Regions from separate parts of the Mesorhizobium sp. M0340 genome, predicted to be linked through region 2. Evidence: riboswitches for the same ligand, from Rfam matches in the RefSeq annotation. Region 2 holds a riboswitch; each other region holds the start of a gene.

Region 1 (6,472 bases), on a different contig from region 2:
TCCGCCGTTTCGACTATCAGCTTCGCCAGGCGGTCGCGGCGGCGGCGGTCGAGCCCGTCGGCCTGGGCATATTCGTCGACCAGTCGTTCGAGCCTGTGCTGGTTTTCGTCCAGCCCGGCGCCGGTCAGCGGCGGCGGCAGATGGCCAAGCGTGACGGCGGCAACGCGCCGCTTGGCCTGCGCTGCCTCGCCGGGGTTGGAGACGATGAACGGATAAATGACGGGCAGGGCGCCGGTGACGATTTCGGGAAAGCAGTTTTCGCTGAGCGCAACGGTCTTGCCGGGCAGCCATTCCAGCGTGCCGTGGGCGCCGACATGGACAATTGCATGGATGCCGAGCGACTGGCGCAGCCAGAGGCCAAAGGCGACCAGCGCATGGCGCGGCGGCAATGTCGGGTCGTGATAGTCGGCGCGGCGGTCGACCGAGCGCCCGCGATCGGGGGCGAGCGCCACGGTGATGTTGCCGAACGTGGCCGCGCGGAAGCGGAATTTGGCGACGGCAGGCGCTTGAACACCCCCCTCTGTCCTGCCGGACGTCTCCCCCTCAAGGGGGGAGATTGCTCCGTGACTTCTGCTTTCGCCAACTACCGACGGTATTAAGGTAGAGCCGTCGGCGAAACGGCCAATCTCCCCACTTGAGGGGGAGATGTCCGGCAGGACAGAGGGGGGCGCCTCGCGCGAACCTGTCTCATCTTCCGCCTTACCCCATGCCGCCTCCACGGCAGCGAGTGCCGCAGTCGGTAACTCTGCAGAAAGAGCGAGATAATCGTCCAGTCTCAGCCCACCATTGCCCCGTTCCAGCAAATCCAACAACTCCCTTGGCGTTTGCGGAATCCTTTCAACGGCGTAGCCCTGTTCGCTCAGGTCGTGCAGCATTGCCAGCACGCTGGACGGCACGTCGAGGCCGACGGCGTAGCCGGTGCGACCGGGGGCGCTCGGATAGTCGGGGATCAGGATGGCGAGCTTGCGTTCCGCGCGCGGCGTCCGCCGCAGGCGCACGAATGCCTCGATACGGTTCGCCACTTGCGCGACGCGGTCGGGCTCTGGCCGGTTGGCGAAGGCGCGGAAGGCCAATGCGGGATCGGTTTCGCTTTCGCCCTTGAAGGAAATGGCGCCGGCCAGGATGCGGCCGTCGAGCTCGGGCAGGACGACATGCATGGCAAGGTCGGCGGGCGCCAGGCCGCGCTGATTGGTTTGCCAGATGTCGCGGCGGGTGGTTGCGACGATGACCTGGAACACCGGCACGCCGGCGCGGTCGAACAGGGTTTCAACGCCCGGCTCGGCCCCGGAGGCGAAAGCTGTGGCGGTGATGATGGCGGCAGGCTTCAGCGTTGCAAGCGCGGTTTCAACAAAGGCGAGTGAGGCCGGGTCCTTGAGGCTGGAGACGAAGATAGGCACGGGAGCCATGCCGCGCGCGCTCAGCGCTTCGAAAAGCGCGTCGATGGGCGCGACGTCGGCGGCGAGCAGCATCGAACGGTAGAAGAGAATTGGCACGACGTCTCCCTCCCCCTCGAGGGGAGGGTGGCCCGAAGGGCCGGGTGGGGTCGTTGCGGCAGTGCTCGACATTTTTTTCTGTCGGCGCGCTTCAAAGTGTTGGCACGCTTCGGAGAGGACCCCACCCTCGGCCTTCGGCCGGACCCTCCCCTCGAGGGGGAGGGGGACGACCCCCAGCCCCGGCTCGTAAAATCCCGCCTTTGGCACGCTAACAGGTTCGGCTATCGCCGCACCCGATCCAGCGAGACTTGCCAGCCTCTGCACCAGCGCCGTCATATTTGCCGGCCCGCCCTCGCGGAAATAGCCCAGCAGGGCGTCCAACTCCTCGCGCGGCAGCGCCGAGCCTTCGATCAGTCGCAAATCCTCGTCGTGGCTCTCGCCCGGTAGGAGCGCCAGCTTGATACCGCGATTTCGCGCGATAACGGCGAGCTGGTCGCAGCCATAGCGCCACCACTCGTAGCCGCCGAGAATGCGGACCAGAATGACCTTGGCATGGCGGGCGACGCTCTCGGTCCAGAGGTCGACGGACATCGGATGGCGCAGGTCGCGCAAGGCGGCGAGCCGCATCGAGGGCAGGCGGTCCGCATCCGCTTTCCACGCCGCCGCCAGCCCGGCCAGGTCGCTGTCGGTGAAGGACAGGGCCACGACATCCGCAGGCGTTTGCCTGAGATCGACAGGCTCGGCGAGATCGTCGAGCGAGGCGGATGTGGTGGTGAGGATGTGCATCGCGGCTCGTACCTGGGGTCAGCCGGCGAGGATACGCTCTATCGCCGGGCGGTTCAGCCCTTTCAGACCGATGACGACGAGGCGCGAGCGGCGGTCGTCGTCAGCCGTCCAGGCGCGGTCGTAATAATGGTTGACGCGCGGACCGACAGCCTGCAGCAGGAGCCGCATCGGCTTGCCGCCAACCTCGACGAAGCCCTTGACGCGCAACACGTTTTCTTCCTCCGCCGCCGTGGCGACGCGTTGTGCGAGCTCGTCCGGGTTGGACACCGACGCGATGTCGATGACGAACGAGTCAAAATCGTCATGTTCGTGGTCGAGCTCGTCGTCGTGATGGGTCTTGCGGTTCTCGATGTCGTCCTCGACGGCGAGGCCGAGGCCGAGCAGCACCGACGGATCGACCTTGCCTTGCGAAGTCGGCACGATCTTCACCGCCCGTGCAACATGCTTGCCGATGACGGCATTGGCACGGGCCGAGCCGGCTGCGTCCATCAGGTCGCTCTTCGACAGGATGATCAGGTCGGCGCAAGCGAGCTGGTCCTCGAATACTTCCTCGACCGGATCGTCGTGTTCGAGCGTCTCGTCCTGCGCGCGCTGCGCCTGCAGGGCGTCCATGTCGTTGGCGACGCGGCCATCCGCCAGCGCCGGTCCGTCGACGACGGCGATGACGCCGTCGACGGTCACCCGGCTCTTGACCGACGGCCACTGGAAGGCCTGGACCAGCGGCTTGGGCAGGGCCAGCCCGGATGTCTCGATCAGGATATGGTCGACCCTCGGCATCAGCGACAGGATCTGGTCGAGCGCCGGGACGAAATCGTCGGCGACAGTGCAGCAGATGCAGCCATTGGCCAGCTCGACGATGTTTTCCTCGGGGCAGGTGTCGATGCCGCAGCCCTTCAGGATCTCGCCGTCGATGCCGATGTCGCCGAACTCGTTGACGATGATGGCCAGCCGCTTGCCTTTGGCGTTCTCGAGCAAATGGCGGATCAATGTCGTCTTGCCGGCGCCGAGAAATCCGGCAACGACGGTGCAGGGGACGCGCGAAAGGGAGGCAGCGGTCATATCAAGTCCTTCAAAAGGTCGAGGGGAGGGATGCGGGCAACCAGACCGCGCTTCAGGCAATCGGGACGGCCGCGCCACGGAATGAGCCCATCCGTCGAGGTGGCGAAGAGCTTTGCGCCGGTCACGAGATCGGCGCCGCTGGTCGCGGTCAGGTCGCCGAAGACGTAACTCCAGCAGCCGTCGCGCAGCATGGCGGCGCTGAGCCGGCGCTTGCAATTGCCGAGGCATTCGACGGTGCGGATTTTGATGTTTTCGCCGGAAGCGGCGCGGCGCGTGTCCTCGGCGAGCAGTTCGCCGGCGCGGGGATGAGCGTCCGAACCGGTCTCGTCACGGCAGGAAGAGCAGACGATGACGGTAACGCCGGCCAGGGAATCGTCAGGGCCGGACAATAAATCCGCTGTCTCAGCCGAAAAACTGCTGTCGCGTTCCAAATCAGGCTCCTTGCCCGGAAAACCCGCCAGGCGATCGGATTCTTATGTCCTAGACGGCAGGTCTCCTGGCTCGCGGGTCATCGCCTTGGTGCCGCCTTCCCGGGAATATCCCAGTGGTTTTCGGCCTTGGCTCGTCGCTTACAGTTGCGGGGACAGCCGCGGATTTGAAATCGAGATTTCGCACCGCATTCCCTCTTGGCCCCTGCCGTTGCGGGCAGGGGACCGTCTGAAACGGATTTAGGCTTGTGGAGGCAGTCGTGTCAACGCACGTCTATGACGCGGCGATATCTGCGAGCGGCCGGCCAAGGTCGCCGGCAGCCGTCACCGCGATGCGCTCAAGCCCGAGCCAGCCCTGCATCTGCTTCAATTCCTCGAAGAGTTCGGCAGCGGTTTGTGGCGGGGCGCCGGGCTCCGCATAGGCGGCATGGACGCGCAATACGCCGGCCGGACGGTCGGCCCTGAGGTCGACGCGCCCGACGATGCTGTCGCCGAGCAGGAACGGCAGCACATAATAGCCATACCGGCGCTTTTCGGCCGGCGTATAGATCTCGATGCGGTAGTGGAATTCGAACAGCCGCTCGGTGCGCGACCGCTCGAAGACGACGGGATCGAACGGCGCAAGCAAGGCGCGCGCCTCGATCCTGCGCGGCAAACGGGCGTCCTTATGAAGATAGGCTGTTTTGCTCCAGCCTTCGACGCTCACCGGCAACAGTTCGCCAGCCTCGACCAACTCCTCGATACGGCCCTTGATGTCGGCGGGCGAGAGGCGGAAATAATCGCGCAGGTCGCCTGCCGTGGCGACGCCATGGGCGCGGGCGGAGATGCGCAGCAATTCGCGGTGGGCGTCCTCGGGGCAGGGAACCGGTAGAGCGAGTATCGCGGGCGGCAGTACGCGCTCCGGCAGATCGTAGAACCGTTCGAAGCCGCGGCGATGCGCGGTGGTGATGCGGCCGGCCCAGAACAGCCATTCGAAGGCGTGCTTGGCATGGCTCCAGCCCCACCAGCCGCCCGAACCCTTCTGGCCTTCGAAAGCCGACGCCGCGATCGGGCCTCGTTCGGCGACCTCGCGATAGATGTCTTCGATATAGGCGGCGTGCTCGCGGCCCCATTTGGCCAGTCCGCTGTACATTTCCTCGCCGCGCTCGGCCCGCTGCATGCGCCAGCGCATCAGCGGATAGGTCTCGACCGGCAGGAAGGAGGCTTCGTGCGCCCAATATTCAAAGACCATGCGCTTGCGCGTTATGGCGGCGTCGTCGAGCAGCGCCAGCTTGTAGGGGCCAAGCCGCGAATAGAGCGGCATGTAGTGGGCGCGCACCACGGCGCTGACGGAATCGATCTGCAGCAGGCCGGTACGGGCAAGCACGCGGGCCAGATGTCGGCGGTCGGGTGTACCGGCGGGTCGGGGGTCATTGAATCCCTGTGCCGCCAGCGCGATGTGGCGGGCCATGCGAAGTGAGATTTTTTCCTTCATCAATGCGGGTATCCTGATGATGCCGGACAGAGAAGAGAATCTGCGATTCCGCGCCATGCTAGCAGGGTTTTGGCGGTATCCATGTCAGGAGAGAAAAGTGGAGTGAAAAGTGAAAGAAATCAAACAGGAGCGGATCTGACCAGTTTTCCCGGATATGCCGCCCAGTACCGCGATTTGAACAAGGTTTGACTTGCTTCGCCGAAAGCGCTGCGCTAACCCTCGCCGCGTTGCAGCATAGAGCCCCCTTAAAACGGTTCAGTGGTTAAACTGTCACGCTTCCGCAAGTGGGTCCGGTGCTGTAATCAGGGTGGATTGGCCGCCAACGGAAACTGCAGCATGAACGCACTTTTAGGTTCGTACCTGCCCATCGTCCTGTTCATCGGCGTGGCGCTGGTGGTCGGGCTGGCGCTGCTTGCCGCACCCTTCCTGGTGGCCTACCGCAACCCCGATCCGGAAAAGCTTTCGGCCTATGAATGCGGCTTCAACTCGTTCGACGATGCGCGCATGAAGTTCGACATCCGCTTCTACCTGGTGTCGATCCTGTTCATCATCTTCGATCTGGAGGTGGCCTTCCTGTTTCCTTGGGCGGTGTCGTTCAGCCAGATCGGCATGCTCGGTTTTTGGTCGATGATGGTGTTTTTGGCGGTGCTGACCATCGGCTTTGCCTATGAATGGAAAAAAGGAGCGCTGGAATGGGATTGAACGACAGTTCCGGCACGCTCGTCGCGCCGAAGCCCAAGGGCCTCATCGACCCCAACACCGGCAAGCCGGTTGGGGAGGATGATCCGTTCTTCCTGGAGATCAACAACGAGCTCGCCGACAAGGGCTTTCTCGTCACCTCGACCGAGGCGCTGATCACCTGGGCGCGCAGCGGCTCGCTGATGTTCATGACCTTCGGTCTCGCCTGCTGCGCGGTCGAGATGATCCATACCTCGATGCCGCGCTATGACTCGGAAAGGTTCGGTGTTGCGCCGCGCGCGTCTCCGCGTCAGTCCGACATCATGATCGTTGCCGGCACGCTGACCAACAAGATGGCGCCGGCGCTGCGCAAGGTCTACGATCAGATGCCGGAGCCGCGCTACGTCATCTCGATGGGCTCCTGCGCCAATGGCGGCGGCTATTATCATTATTCCTATTCGGTGGTGCGCGGCTGCGACCGCATCGTGCCGGTCGACATCTACGTGCCCGGCTGCCCGCCGAGCGCCGAAGCGCTGCTCTACGGCATCCTTCTCCTGCAGAAGAAGATCCGCCGCACCGGCACGATCGAGCGGTGAGCGGCATGACCCAGGCGT
Region 2 (6,472 bases):
CAGCAGCGAAGCGCCAGATCGCCGCCGCGTTGGAACGCTTGCCATCGGATACCAGCCGGTGAACAGCGAACCCGGCGGCCAGTGAAAGGAACTGTCATGTATTTACCCGCGCATTTCGATGAACCGAGCCGAGAAGTCCTTTACGAACTGATCGAGAACAGCGCACTTGGCATGCTGATAACCCATGGCCGGAGCGGTCTCGACGCCAATCACATCCCCTTCGAACTCGACACGTCACAGGGAGAAAACGGTTCCCTTTATTCCTGCGCGATTAGTACACGTGCCGAAGGAAAGGGCACTTTCTCGCTCGAGTGACTTATTTCAAAGGATGTGATCGCGTTTTGGCACATTCACGGCCCACATGCGGCAGCCGGTAACTCACCACATGGTGAGCAACCAGGAAACCTTCCGGCCTACACTTTCTCCCGGAGCGCGCGTGCTGCAGCAACCATGTTCATGAGGGCAGGGCGGACCTCCTCCCACTTGCGGGTTTTGAGGCCACAGTCCGGGTTTACCCACAGTTGGCCGTCGGACAGTCGCTCGCGGGCAAGCATGATTAGGTCCGAAATCTCGCCGACTTCCGGGACCCGTGGTGAGTGAATGTCGTAGACTCCGGGCCCGATTTCATTCGGATATTTGGAGCTCGTGAAGGCGTCCAGCAGTTCCATCTTCGAGCGCGACGTCTCAATCGAAATGACATCCGCATCCATTTCAGCGATCGCGTCGATGATCTCGTTGAACTCCGAATAGCACATGTGGGTATGGATTTGAGTCGCGTCCTTTACACCCGTTGAAGCGATCCGGAAGCATTCGACAGCCCAGTCGAGATAGTCGTTCCAATCAGACTGGCGCAGTGGCAATCCTTCGCGAAACGCGGCCTCATCGATCTGGATCATCCTTGCGCCGGACCATTCGAGATCCGTCACTTCGTCGCGGATGGCGAGCGCGATCTGGCGGCATGCTTCGGAGCGGGGTACGTCGTCGCGAACAAATGACCAGTTGAGAATGGTCACTGGGCCTGTGAGCATTCCCTTCACAGGGTTTTCCGTAAGCGACTGGGCGAACTGCCACCAGCGCAGCGTCATCGGATTGGGTCTCGATACGTCGCCGAAGATGATGGGGGGGCGCACGTAACGCGACCCATAGCTCTGCACCCAGGCATGCTGGGTGAAGGCGAAGCCGGACAGCTGCTCGCCGAAATGCTGTACCATGTCGTTTCGTTCGAACTCACCGTGCACCAGCACGTCCAGCCCGATCTCTTCCTGCCAGCGAATTGCAGCCTCGATCTCCTTCTTCAGGAAGGTCTCGTAGTCGACATAGCTCAGCTGGCCCTTCGCATGAGCGGCCCGCGCCCTGCGTACCTGCGGCGTCTGTGGGAAGGACCCGATGGTCGTCGTCGGGAACGGCGGCAGCCCGAGCGTGCCGGCCTGGACTCTGGAGCGCTCGGCAAAAGCGCTCTCTCGTCGCTTCATGCTGTCGTCAATGCTGGCGATCCGCCCCTCAACCAGCGGGTCATGGATCTTCGTGGATGTCACGCGAGTGGCGGCAGCCTCGGCAGACGCTTTCAACGCGCCTGCCACCGCATCCCTGCCTTGGGACAGGGCCCGGGCAAGCAACACCAACTCGTCGGTCTTCTGGGCCGCGAAGGCGAGCCACGACCTGATGTCCGCGTCGAGTTCCGTCTCCATGCGGAGGTCGATCGGCACATGCAGCATCGAGCAAGAAGGCGCGATCTCGACGCGGTCCAAGGGCCAGCCGGCGACGATCGGTTTGATGCGGTCGAGAATGGCGGGCAGGTTCGCACGCCAGACGTTGCGGCCATCGATCAAGCCAAGCGAGAGCACCAGATCCTTCGGTGCGAGCCGACCCACCGTTTCCAGCTGCTCGGGAGCGCGCACGAGATCAATATGCAGCCCGGCCAGGGGCAGAGAAACCGCGGTTTCGAGATTGTCTCCCAGCGGCCCGAAATAGGCAGCCAGCATGATCTTCAACTCGGGCGCGGCTTTTGACAGCTGGCCATAGGCGAATTCGAACGCAGCTCGTTCGTTCGGGTTCAGATCGAGGACAAGCGCTGGCTCATCGATCTGCACCCAATCGGCACCCGACAGCTTCAAGCTCCGCAGGAGTTGCTCGTAGACGGGCAGAAGCCGTGGTAGGAGCGCGATGGGATCGAAGCCTTCGGCAGGCGATTTAGCCAGCTTGAGGAAGGTGACCAGTCCAAGGATGACTGGGCGTGTGTGAATGCCGAGGGCTTTAGCCTCGAGGAAGTAATCAACCGGCTTCGTCGACGAAAGAGCGAACGTCTGATCATCGTCTAGTTCCGGCACAATGTAGTGATAGTTGGTGTCAAACCACTTGGTCATTTCCATCGCGGTTACGCCAGGCCGATGAGCCGCATGCTGGTGATCACCGTGCCCACAATCCTCCGTCTGACCTTGGTTGCCGCGCGCCATAGCGAAGTAGATGTCGAGTGGGACCTCGCCGCCATTCCAGCCGTAACGGGACGGAAGGGCGCCGACCATGGCTGCGGTGTCGAGCACATGGTCGTAAAGCGAGAAGTCGTTCGACGGGATTTTCGACACGCCGCGATCGCGTTGCTCCTCCCAGCTAGCGGCACGGAGCGCCTTCGCCGTCGTGAGAAGGTCGGCAGCGGACGATTTTCCGGACCAGTAGCTTTCAAGCGCGAATTTCAGTTCTCGCCGACGACCGAAGCGGGGCACGCCGAGCGTTGCTACAGGAATTTGCTGAGAGACAGTCATGCATACCCCGATGGTTGGGGCGTCGGTGACAAGGAAGACGCTAGCAGGCCGGCACGAACGCCAGGCTGCAGCGGCCATCGAGACACCCCGCCCGTGGACGTAATTCGCCGTGGCAGGTCTCCTGGCTCGCGGGGTCATAGCCTCTACCCGTCTTCCCAAGGCTATTCGCCTCAGTGACATGAGTGGGGTTGGCTCGCCGCTAACAGTTGCGGGGGCAGCGCCGGCATCGCACCGGCTTCCCTCTTAGCTCCGCTGCGGCAGCGCCGTACGGAGAACCACGACACGGGAGACAATTACCGCAGTTCCCTTCTTTGTCAACGCCGCATAAAGAAATGTTTATGTCGTTATGTTAAATTTCCGTTGGCATGTTCCAAAGGTCGCCTCGAAAGCGAAAACTGTGGAAGCCTTGAGCGGCCGGTAAATCAAAGCAATGACGCACGGCGCCCTTGTCCAGGAGGATAGGAGTTCGTCGGCTGCCGGCAGCAAACATACCGGCAAGCGCCGTGGTGCTGCTTAGCGCATCATGCGAACCACCTCGGCGTCGAACTTCGGCTCCGAGGTTCCGACCGCTTCGTTGGTGATCTGCTCGCGACCATATTCGGCTCAATGGCGAGGCTGTTGCCCATGTGGAAGCTGTTGGCCGTGATGCCCTCGGTGATATGACACAACGATTTCGGGAGGAGCACACCGAGGCCAGGCGCAGCGGCGTGTTGCGAAGTGATCGAGGCCAATGTCTCGAACTGCTTGTTCGCAGCCCACCGGCTCAAGGTAACCCGGCTCAAACCACCGGGCCAGCTCAAGTCCTGTCCAAATGAGGCCTGAGCGGCAAATCGTCGTGCACGCGCACGGTTTGGCGTTCGATTTTGTGATGCGTCTTGGGCGGACAATCGCCACGGTGCAGCGCGCAGAAGCGGTCCCCAATTGGGAAGCCGCGGGCGGTGAGGGCAAGCCAGCGCCACAGGCGGAAGGGGACTTGGACCTGTTTGCCCTGCTGGACCACAAGTTCGCGACACAGGGCCTCAAGGAGAAGACCAAGAGTGATTATGCGCGGGACCTCGCCAAATTCATCAAAAGCAGCGGGCAGTCAAAGTTCGGCGCCGATTGACATGGAGATAGCCATCGCGGCGGACCGCCCAGGCGGACCGCAAGCCGGAATACAACCGGGTGCAGGCGGCCAAGCTCGTCCACAAGATGGCGTCGGGCACACACCGGCGATGGGAGAGCGGACCGTGGAGTGCAGGAACTTCACGCTTATCCACGCTCCCGTGGACGTGTCCTGCGGCACATCGGCAGCGATATTGAGGAGGCAGTTGAGCTTCTGGTCGAGCACTCTTACCTGCCACTACCTACGCTTAACGTCATCTCGTACTTAAAACGCACCACGCAAGGTCGAGATGTAACATGCGCCCTTCGTGGATGGTTCTAAGCTTCCTCGGGCGCGGTCAATCTGTGATAACGGTCGCTTGGAACCTCCATCACCGCGACGCGATCAAGGTTGGCGTATCGCGCTCGGTAGTAACCTTCTTCCTCCACTTCGGCGAAACTACACTGGGGAACGTCAAAGGTCGCAGCTTCCAATCCGAAGAAAGTCGTAGCGGTTTCTTCATCCAAGAAGTTCCACTCATCTTCTGCGTCGTCATATGTGACGCGAACATAGGAGGCCATGCGCACGGCTTCCTGATCACCCATCTCTGCGATGATGGCATCGCATTCTTTCTTCAGCTTTCCTGAAACCTCACCCTTATCCCAGTCATCCAAAGCCCGATAGATTTCTGGATGATAATACTCTGGCATCTCCTCTACATCGTCACCGATAAGCTCAATGGTGCGGACATATTGCGGATTTATCAAGAGTATTTTGTTGTCAAGGCTCCAACAATACAGCCATGGCCTGCTTGTGTTATTTCTACGCAGATTATGAAGTTCCTTCAACTGACGTAAAATCGATTCACGCGCCTTTTCATCGATAGGATATTGGCGGCTGCCAACAGTCGTCTTGATTCTGAGCGTGCCGTATCGCGTTTCGGCATCGGCAATTGCAAACGGGCTCGTGCGCCACTCCTCGACATCAATCTTCCAGCCCAGCAGCTCCTCGACCGTGCATTTCAACGTGAGACAAAGGTCCTTGATCTGCTCGACGTTCAACTGCGTTTTGCCTGTTTCCCAACGGGCCACAGTCTGTTGCGTCGTTGCCATCTGCTCTGCCAAATCTTTTTGAGTCATGCCCAGTCGAACCCTAAGCTCTTTCATGTTCATAACTCACCTCGCGTGTTCAACACACGCATTGTGGATGAATTAATCTAACACATCAAGCGTGTTCAAAAATCGCAGCATGTGTTTTTAGGGCGTCTTCGAGGCTCCGGCAGCCGTTCGTGACCACTTGCGCAAGACACAGGGCTGGTACACAGCACGAATGGGCGATCAAAAATTACTGCTGCGATGCTCGTCATCAGCCAAGCTGCCGCCGCACCTTCCACTAGGGTGCCAAGGTTCGAAATGAGTGCAGCCGACCATAGCGAACGGAAGGTCTTGTGCTCAAAAGGAACGAGTGAAGATGTTCTCTTCGCCATTGTGGGAAGCCTCGGGATTGACCGCGGGGCTGGATTTATTTCGCCTCACTCAACCATGGCCTCGCCGTACAAGCCAAGCTGCCACAGTGCGCGCCTGCTAACCCAGAAAACTTGGCGGCCTTACAGGCATGCGCAGGACGCGCGAAGCCGCTCAAATCCCCCAGATGGGTCAGCCATCGAAGACCGGCATCACTTGCCCGTTGAGCGGCTATACGATAATGCTCCGCGCTAAGCAGGAAGCGCCAAAAATTCGAGCGGCGACTTCATTCTCCTATTCAGGAAGGAACTATGAGGCGGCAGACGCGACCATTCACCGTGGAAGTCAAACAAAAGCGCAATTATCAAAAATCCGCACGTTCCATCTGGGGCAATTTCGACATCGCCGCGGCGATGGCCGAGACAACAAAGGAAGTCGAGCCGTTAAATCGTCAGCTTGTTGACTCTACTATAGTGGTCCTTGATGCTGAACCTTTGCACGAACCGCGAGTGGAGCATTTCATGGCCAATCCTCTGGAAACCGAGTCAGCAGTAGTTAGCGAACCGGCAGACAAAACGGAAACGCCAAAACCGAAGGCGAGAGCGCGGCGGTCGAGGAAGCCAGAAGCTGAGGCGAGCTCGCCTGCCCGCAAGAACGGCGCCAAGCCGATATCCGCGGCCACTGAAGCACCACCGTCAGCGCGAACAGGCCGAAAGAGCTACTCCGCGAAGGATCGTGCCCAGAAGCTGGCGCAGATCGAGACCTCGATCGGCGGCGGCGCTACTCTCAAGAGCGCGGTGAAGCAAGCCGGCATCTCGGAACAGACATATTATCTTTGGAAGAAGGCGGCGGCGCCAGCGGCGGACAGTGACGGGCTGAAGGATCTCGTCGCGCTCGAGGAAGAAAACAAGCGGCTAAAGAGCCTGCTTGCCGATCGTCTCCGCAAGGAGAATGCGGAACTGAAGAAAAGGCTCGGGCTGGATTAAGGAGGCTGGGCAGCTGGTTCTTGGCTCGCCACCTACAGCAATCCCACCTGCTCCGCCTCTCGGCGCAGATTTTGCCGTGGCCTTGGGCCGATTTGCTGGATGACCAGCCCGGCTGCCAGCGAGCCGAGATCGCCACAATCCTTGAGGCTGCGGCGTTGCGTGTAGCCGTAGAGGAACCCG
Region 3 (6,472 bases), on a different contig from region 2:
AGCAACACCCCTCAGAACTCAATCCCCTGCTGCGCCTTCACGCCGGCGGAGAAGTGGTGCTTGGTCACGGCCATCTCGGTGACCAGGTCGGCCGCCTCGACCAGTGCCGGCTTGGCGTTGCGGCCGGTGACGATGATATGCAGGCCTTCGCGGCGTGACTTCAGCGCCGCGACCACCTTTTCGAGGTCGAGATAGTCGTAACGCAGCGCGATGTTCAACTCGTCGAGCACCACCAGGCTGATCGACGGCTCGGCCATCAGCTCGAGCGCCTTCGCCCAGGCGGCCTCGGCCGCCGCGATGTCGCGTTTCAGGTCCTGCGTCTCCCACGTAAAGCCCTCGCCCATGGCGTGCCAGAGGACACGGTCGCCGAAGGCGGCAAAGGCGTCCTTCTCGCCGGTGTGCCATTTGCCCTTGATGAACTGGACGACGCCGACACGCTTGCCGTAGCCGAGCATCCTGAGCGCCAGACCGAAGGCGGCCGTGGTCTTGCCCTTGCCCGGCCCGGTGTTGACGATCAACAGCCCCTTCTCGACCGTCTTGGCTGCAACCTCGGCGTCCTGCACCGCCTTGCGCTTGGCCATCTTGGCGCGGTGGCGTTCCTCGTCCCCCTGTTCAATGGTCTTGGGATCGATAGTATCAGCCATGTCATTTCACCTTGAGCGGCAGCCCCGCCACCATCAAAAGCACGGTGCCGGCGACCGCCGCGACGTCCTGGTTCAGCCGGCCGGCGGCATCGCGAAACCGTCTTGCCAGCGCATTGTCCGGCACGATGCCCTGGCCGACCTCGTTGGACACCACGAACCACGGGCCGCGCGGCCGCGACAGCACATCGGCCAGCCTTCGGCATTCGGCCTCGACATCATGGTCGGCCAGCATATGGTTGGTCAGCCACAGCGTCAGGCAGTCGATCAGCACCGGCTGGCCGTCGGGCAGTGCCTCGATCGCGCCGGTAAGGTCGAGCGGCGCCTCGATGGTCGTCCAGCCATCGCCTCGCCGCGAGCGGTGCAGCGCGATGCGCTGACGCATCTCCTCGTCATAGGCTTGCGCTGTGGCGATATAGCTCCACGGCGCCGGACAGGCGCTCACCAGCCTCTCGGCATGCGCGCTCTTGCCGGAGCGCGCACCGCCGATGACCAGGGTCAGCGCCCCGGCAGCGCGGTCAGGCAAAGCTGTCGCGCAGGCTGGTTGCCGCGCCGGTGAAGCGTCCGCGCACCAGCCCGACGACCATACCGAGCACCAGCCAGAACACCAGATTGGTCAGCGTCACCGCCACCACGAACTGATGATGCAGGCCTTCCGGGATCGCCGTCTCGAAACTGTCGGGCTGCGGCGCGCCGACAATATGCGGCGCAACGATCAACGCCACGGCAAGGATCGCCAGCGGCAGCGATCTGCGGAAGGCGATAAGGCCGAGACCGGCCGCTGTCGCCACCACTGTTGCCCACCACCAGATCTGGCGTTGGACAAGGTCGGCCGCCGGCATCGCCGGCAGTTCCGGCGGCAGGCCGAGGCCGGGCGCCAGCGTGAACACGGCAAAGCCGGCCAGCCCCCAGAACAGGCCCTGGCGCCAATTGCCGATGCCGCCGGCGAACTCCGAAACCGCGACCAGGACCAGTGCGAAGCCAATGCCGGTGACGATATTGGCAACGACGCTGAAGCCAAAGCGCTCGAAGCCGTCGGCCGGCGCCCAGCCTTCGTCTTCAGCCGGAGCCATTGCTTCAGCCGGTGCCGGCGCGGCGCTGCTCATAGCCATCGTGCCCGCTGCGTTTTCGGCCGGTGCCGCAGGTGCCGCGGCATGGTCATGGCCGCCGCCGGCCTGTTCGTAGACTTCCGCTTTCAGGATGAGCGGCACGGTGGCGTAGGCCTGCATGCAGGCGAGAACGACGCCGGCCACAAGCCCTGCGATCGCCGCGATGAACACGACGTTGCGAAACAGTGTCATGATGTCAGCCCCTTGTCAGTGGCAGGGAAAGCCCATCGAGTGGCGATAGTCGTGCGCGGCATTGTGGACCGCATCGATATGCGAAAAGCCGACAAAGCCCATGACGAAAATGCCGAGGAATGCAGCAAGCGCCAGCTGCATGAGACGCGACTGCGAGGAGGCGGAAGCGCCGAGCGAAACGGAAGCGGTATTCATGTCTTGTCCTTTCGCCCTCCACCCGAGGGCATAGAAGTCAGTTTCCTGTCGCCGGCAGGTCTCCTGGCTCGCGGATCAGCACCCTTCCCCACCTTCCCGAAGGCGAACCTTCAGTGGCATATGGAGAGGACTACCGCACACAGTTGCGGGGGCAGCCACGGCATTGGGCAAACAATTTCGCCCGCACCGCATTCCCTCTTGGTTCCAAACGGAACCGACGACATCAGCGACTATAGGCAGAATCGCCGCGCCCGGCAAACCAAATTCCGCCGGATCGTGTGGCGAATGCGCCGCCTCGCCAAACCGGAGAACTGGCGCCGCAGACGTCGCGATCTGCGCGGTCGAACAGAACGGCCTGCGTTCGATGCGGCACTGCACCGCTTCCACAATTGGGGTGCGCGAGCGCCATGTGGCGCTCGAACATCAAAGCGATTTGGGCAGATAGCGCCAGGTGCCGAAGCCGCAGATCGCCGCCAGCAGGCCGAGTGTCGCGAAAACCGCGCCCAGGCCGAAGAACGCCAGCACCACGGAATAGACCAGAGGCGGCGTCAGCTCGGAAAAGTCGAGATAGGTGCGGTAGACCGCCGCCATCTGTGCCCGCTCATACGAGCGCACCGAGCGCATGAAGGCGGTCGAGCCCAGCGCATCCAGCGCGATGGTGAAGAAAGCACCGCAAAGCAGCAAGGCGCCGGTGATGAGCGGCGCGGCCTCGCCGACGGCGCCGGCCGCCAGCAGCGTTGCCGACATCGCGAAATAGGCGAACGTCATGGTGCGCCGGCCGCCGAAACGCTTTCCTGCCCTGCCCCAGAAGATTGCCATGAACAAAAGCGCATTGCCGGCCGAAACCAAGAGGCCGCCGGCGAGCTTGCCCTCGCCGGTGATCACCATGAACAGCGGCCCGTAGACGAAGAACGTCGTCCAGAAGCAGGAGCGGCCGAAGGCGATCAGCCAGGCCAGCCTCAGCCTTGGCTGCGCGACGAAGCGGCCGATATTGGCCAGCGGATTGACCGGCCGCGTCTTGCCGGGGCGGATCGACGGGTTATCGCCAAGCCGGTAAGTCCAGAACAGCGCCAGCAAAGCCATGGCGAAGACGGCCACCGCGCCATGCGCGGCATAGATGCCGAAACGCGTGTAGAGGTAAATTCCGAGGGTCGGCCCGGCGGTCCAGGCAAGCATCGACCACGCCATGCGCAGCGACTCGGCCTGCATGAAATCGGTCTTGCGGATATGGTCCATGATGTAGAGGTTGAGCGTGATCGCCAGCGCCCCGGCGCCGACGACGCGGCAGAGCATGCCCACCACCTGGCCGTATGGGTGACGAAGAACAGCGAGCCGACGGCCAGCAGGCAGGCGCCGGCGGTATAGACCCAGCGCCGGGCAAAGCGGGCGATCAGCATCGGCATGAACAGCGTCGCCGACAGGCCGAGCATCGCCACGATCGTGTAGAGGATCGAAACGATCTGCTCGTTGTGCAGTATCTCATAGGCCTGGATCGGGATGACGCTGGACACGGTGGCGCGCGCGAAGGATTCGACCGCATAGAGCGAGGCGAAGGTGCGGGCATCCGCCGGCCGCAAGGCCGCAAGCCAGATCGGATGGCGCACATGGGTAGCCATTGTGTTCCCCGAAGCCGAATCGCCCGAAGCAGGGTTGGAGCACAAATCTGCCGCGGCGATTCCTGGCCGGGTAACAGGAAACCGACGCCTTCACGGCAAAAAGCGAAGCCGGCCAAAGGCTTTCCGGCTCTGGCCTAAAGCAGCCCTGATGCCGACCGTCACCAACGCGACGCAAGGCCCTGCTTCTTTTGACGGTGGCAACCGTGATAGTCGTCTTGCCGGGGCTGGAACCAAGACAGCGAGACCAATGAGCATCGACACGCCGAGCGCAGCCGTTCAGGATCAACCGAAGTCGAAGCGCATCGCCGCTATCGACATTGCACGCGGCATCGCATTGCTTGCCATGGCGAGCTATCATTTCACCTGGGACCTCGAATTCTTCGGCTACACCGATCCCGGCCTCACCGCCTTCGGCTGGTGGAAAATCTACGCGCGCTGCATCGCCTCGAGCTTCCTGTTCCTGGTCGGCATCAGCCTCTATCTCGCCCATGGCAAAAAAATCCGCTGGACCGGCTTCTGGAAGCGCTTCGCCATGGTTGCCGGGGCAGCGCTCTCAATATCGCTGGTCACCCGCATCGCCACGCCCGACGGCTTCATCTTCTTCGGCATATTGCACGAGATCGCGCTCGCCAGCTTGCTCGGCCTGGCGTTCCTGCGGCTGCCGGCGCTGCTGACGCTTGCCGTGGCGGCCCTCGTTATCGCCGCGCCTTTCTACTTGCGATCCGAGCTTTTCGATCATCCGGCTTTGTGGTGGGTCGGCCTGTCGGCGACCAACCCGCGCTCCAATGACTACGTTCCGCTGCTGCCCTGGTTCGGCGCCGTGCTTGCCGGCATCGCGGTTACCAAGCGCGCCGCCACCTCTGGCGCACTGACGCGGCTGTCGGCCTTGGCGCCCGGCCGCTGGGCAAACCCGCTGGTCTTCATCGGCCGGCACAGCCTTGCCTTCTATTTGATCCATCAGCCGGTGCTGATCGGCTCGGTCTGGCTGTTTTCGCAATTCATGCCGGCGCAGGCCGAAACCAGGGAGGTGAGTTTTCTGAAGTCCTGCCAGATATCCTGCGAGCAGGCACGCGACACCGAGTTCTGCTCCAGCTATTGTGCCTGCATGCTGGACACTCTCCAGGGCGAAGCCTCGCTTGACCGGCTCTACAGCAACGACCAGTCCCTGGAGTGGAAGGCGCATATTGGCGAGCTCGCCGGCACCTGCACCGCCCAAACCGAGGCGGCGGAACCGGGAACGCGCTAATCGAGGGAGGACAATAATGAGCGACAGTCACCCGAAACCCGTGCAGCAAAATCCTGGGCAGCCGAAGCTGGGGCACATCCCATGGCCGCCGCTGATCTATATCGCCGCCATCATCGTCAGCGTCGCGCTAGGGCTGTTCTATCCGCTGCCGTGGATCGGCGATCTTCTCGGCGACATCCTGTTCGCCGCCGGCCTTGTGGGGTTGGTGGCGGTTGCGGCGCTCTGGTTCACGGCAATCCGCACCATGATCCGCGCCAAGACGACGCTCAACCCGAACGGCGTGCCTGACCATCTGGTCACCACCGGACCCTTCGCCGTCAGCCGCAACCCGATCTACCTCGCCAACACATTGCTGCTGGTCAGCCTCGCCTTTGTCACGGGGATCGCCTGGTTCCTGCCGCTGGCGGTCATCGCGGCGTTCCTGACGCAGAAGCTGACGATCGAGAGCGAGGAGAAGGTGCTGACCGCCAAATTTGGCAAAAAGTACCGGGACTACGCCAAAAGGGTGCGGCGCTGGGTTTGAGCCGAGGCTGACACCGCGCCTATGTGGTGACGCCGAGTTCCACCAGCCGCTCGACGCAGGATTCCTCGGCCTGGTCGAGTTCGGCCAGGGTCTCTTCGAGGTCGCGGCGTTTCTGGCGCAAATGCTCCCGCTTTTCCTCGATTCGCTTGATCATCAATTTGAGTTGGCCGACCTCGCCGGGCGGCTCCCTGTACATCTGGATGATTTCGCGGATCTCGTTGATCGAGAAGCCGAGCCTCTTTCCCCGCATGATCTGGCGGATCAGATGCCGGTCCGACGGGCGGAACAGCCGGGTGCGGCCGCGCCGTACCGGCTGCACCAGCCCTTCGTCCTCGTAGAAGCGCAACGTCCGCGTCGACACGTCGAATTCGCGGGTCAGTTCCGTGATCGAATAATATTCCCGCATCGTCACTCCAATGCCCCGGCCACGCCGCGAGTTCCAACTGGCCGGCGCAGCCGGCGCCCAGGCGCGTAACCAGAATCGGCGGACAAGGCACCTTCCAAAGCCTCGCACGGCATTTACGTAAAAGTCAATTGAGGTGCCGTTCAGCGCACGCCGAACCACCATGTGGCGAGCCCGAGAAAGGCAAAGAAACCGACGACATCGGTGACCGTGGTGACGAAAACCGCCGAAGCCACAGCCGGGTCGATCTTGAAGCGGTCGAGCAGCAGCGGGATAAGGATGCCCGCCAGAGCCGCCACGAACATGTTGATGATCATCGCAGCCGCGATGATGCCGCCGAGATTGCGATCGTGGAACCAGGCAGCAGCCACCAGGCCGATCAGTATGGCGAAAATGATGCCGTTGATGAAGCCCACCCCGATCTCGCGGCGGATGATGCGGCCGGCATTGTAGATGTCGAGGTCCCTGGTCGCCAGCGCCCGCACCGTGACGGTCATGGTCTGCGAGCCGGCGTTGCCGCCCATGCCGGCGACGATCGGCATCAGCA

Evidence for each region. A riboswitch is a leader RNA that binds a small molecule or an ion and turns the genes downstream of it on or off. The one in region 2 is predicted to bind cobalamin.
Region 1: linked by a shared signal. The riboswitch ahead of NKI79_RS02250 (DUF1636 family protein) and the one ahead of metE (5-methyltetrahydropteroyltriglutamate--homocysteine S-methyltransferase) in region 2 are both predicted to bind cobalamin.
Region 3: linked by a shared signal. The riboswitch ahead of NKI79_RS02430 (CbtB domain-containing protein) and the one ahead of metE (5-methyltetrahydropteroyltriglutamate--homocysteine S-methyltransferase) in region 2 are both predicted to bind cobalamin.

The regions. Positions count from the first base shown of each region.
Region 1 is NZ_JAMYRR010000001.1:437,904-444,375, forward strand. Features, by position in the region: gene NKI79_RS02240 (cobaltochelatase subunit CobN) at 1-2,219, opposite strand, end outside; gene cobW (cobalamin biosynthesis protein CobW) at 2,238-3,278, opposite strand; gene NKI79_RS02250 (DUF1636 family protein) at 3,275-3,709, opposite strand; cobalamin riboswitch at 3,748-3,951, opposite strand; gene NKI79_RS02255 (winged helix-turn-helix domain-containing protein) at 3,981-5,180, opposite strand; gene NKI79_RS02260 (NADH-quinone oxidoreductase subunit A) at 5,517-5,882, shown strand; gene NKI79_RS02265 (NuoB/complex I 20 kDa subunit family protein) at 5,873-6,454, shown strand; gene NKI79_RS02270 (NADH-quinone oxidoreductase subunit C) at 6,460-6,472, shown strand, end outside.
Region 2 is NZ_JAMYRR010000021.1:36,880-43,351, reverse strand. Features, by position in the region: gene NKI79_RS25200 (dihydrodipicolinate synthase family protein) at 1-62, shown strand, start outside; gene NKI79_RS25195 (FMN-binding negative transcriptional regulator) at 97-315, shown strand; gene metE (5-methyltetrahydropteroyltriglutamate--homocysteine S-methyltransferase) at 414-2,759, opposite strand; cobalamin riboswitch at 2,854-3,054, opposite strand; gene NKI79_RS25185 (hypothetical protein) at 3,610-3,864, shown strand; gene NKI79_RS25180 (helix-turn-helix transcriptional regulator) at 4,182-5,015, opposite strand; gene NKI79_RS25175 (MFS transporter) at 5,078-5,329, opposite strand; gene NKI79_RS25170 (transposase) at 5,618-6,292, shown strand; gene NKI79_RS25165 (adenosine kinase) at 6,325-6,472, opposite strand, start outside.
Region 3 is NZ_JAMYRR010000001.1:473,219-479,690, reverse strand. Features, by position in the region: gene cobO (cob(I)yrinic acid a,c-diamide adenosyltransferase) at 12-644, opposite strand; gene cobU (bifunctional adenosylcobinamide kinase/adenosylcobinamide-phosphate guanylyltransferase) at 646-1,167, opposite strand; gene NKI79_RS02435 (CbtA family protein) at 1,160-1,942, opposite strand; gene NKI79_RS02430 (CbtB domain-containing protein) at 1,958-2,137, opposite strand; cobalamin riboswitch at 2,174-2,371, opposite strand; partial or broken gene NKI79_RS02425 (MFS transporter) at 2,561-3,753, opposite strand; gene NKI79_RS02420 (heparan-alpha-glucosaminide N-acetyltransferase) at 4,001-4,999, shown strand; gene NKI79_RS02415 (methyltransferase family protein) at 5,016-5,522, shown strand; gene NKI79_RS02410 (MerR family transcriptional regulator) at 5,542-5,928, opposite strand; gene mgtE (magnesium transporter) at 6,069-6,472, opposite strand, start outside.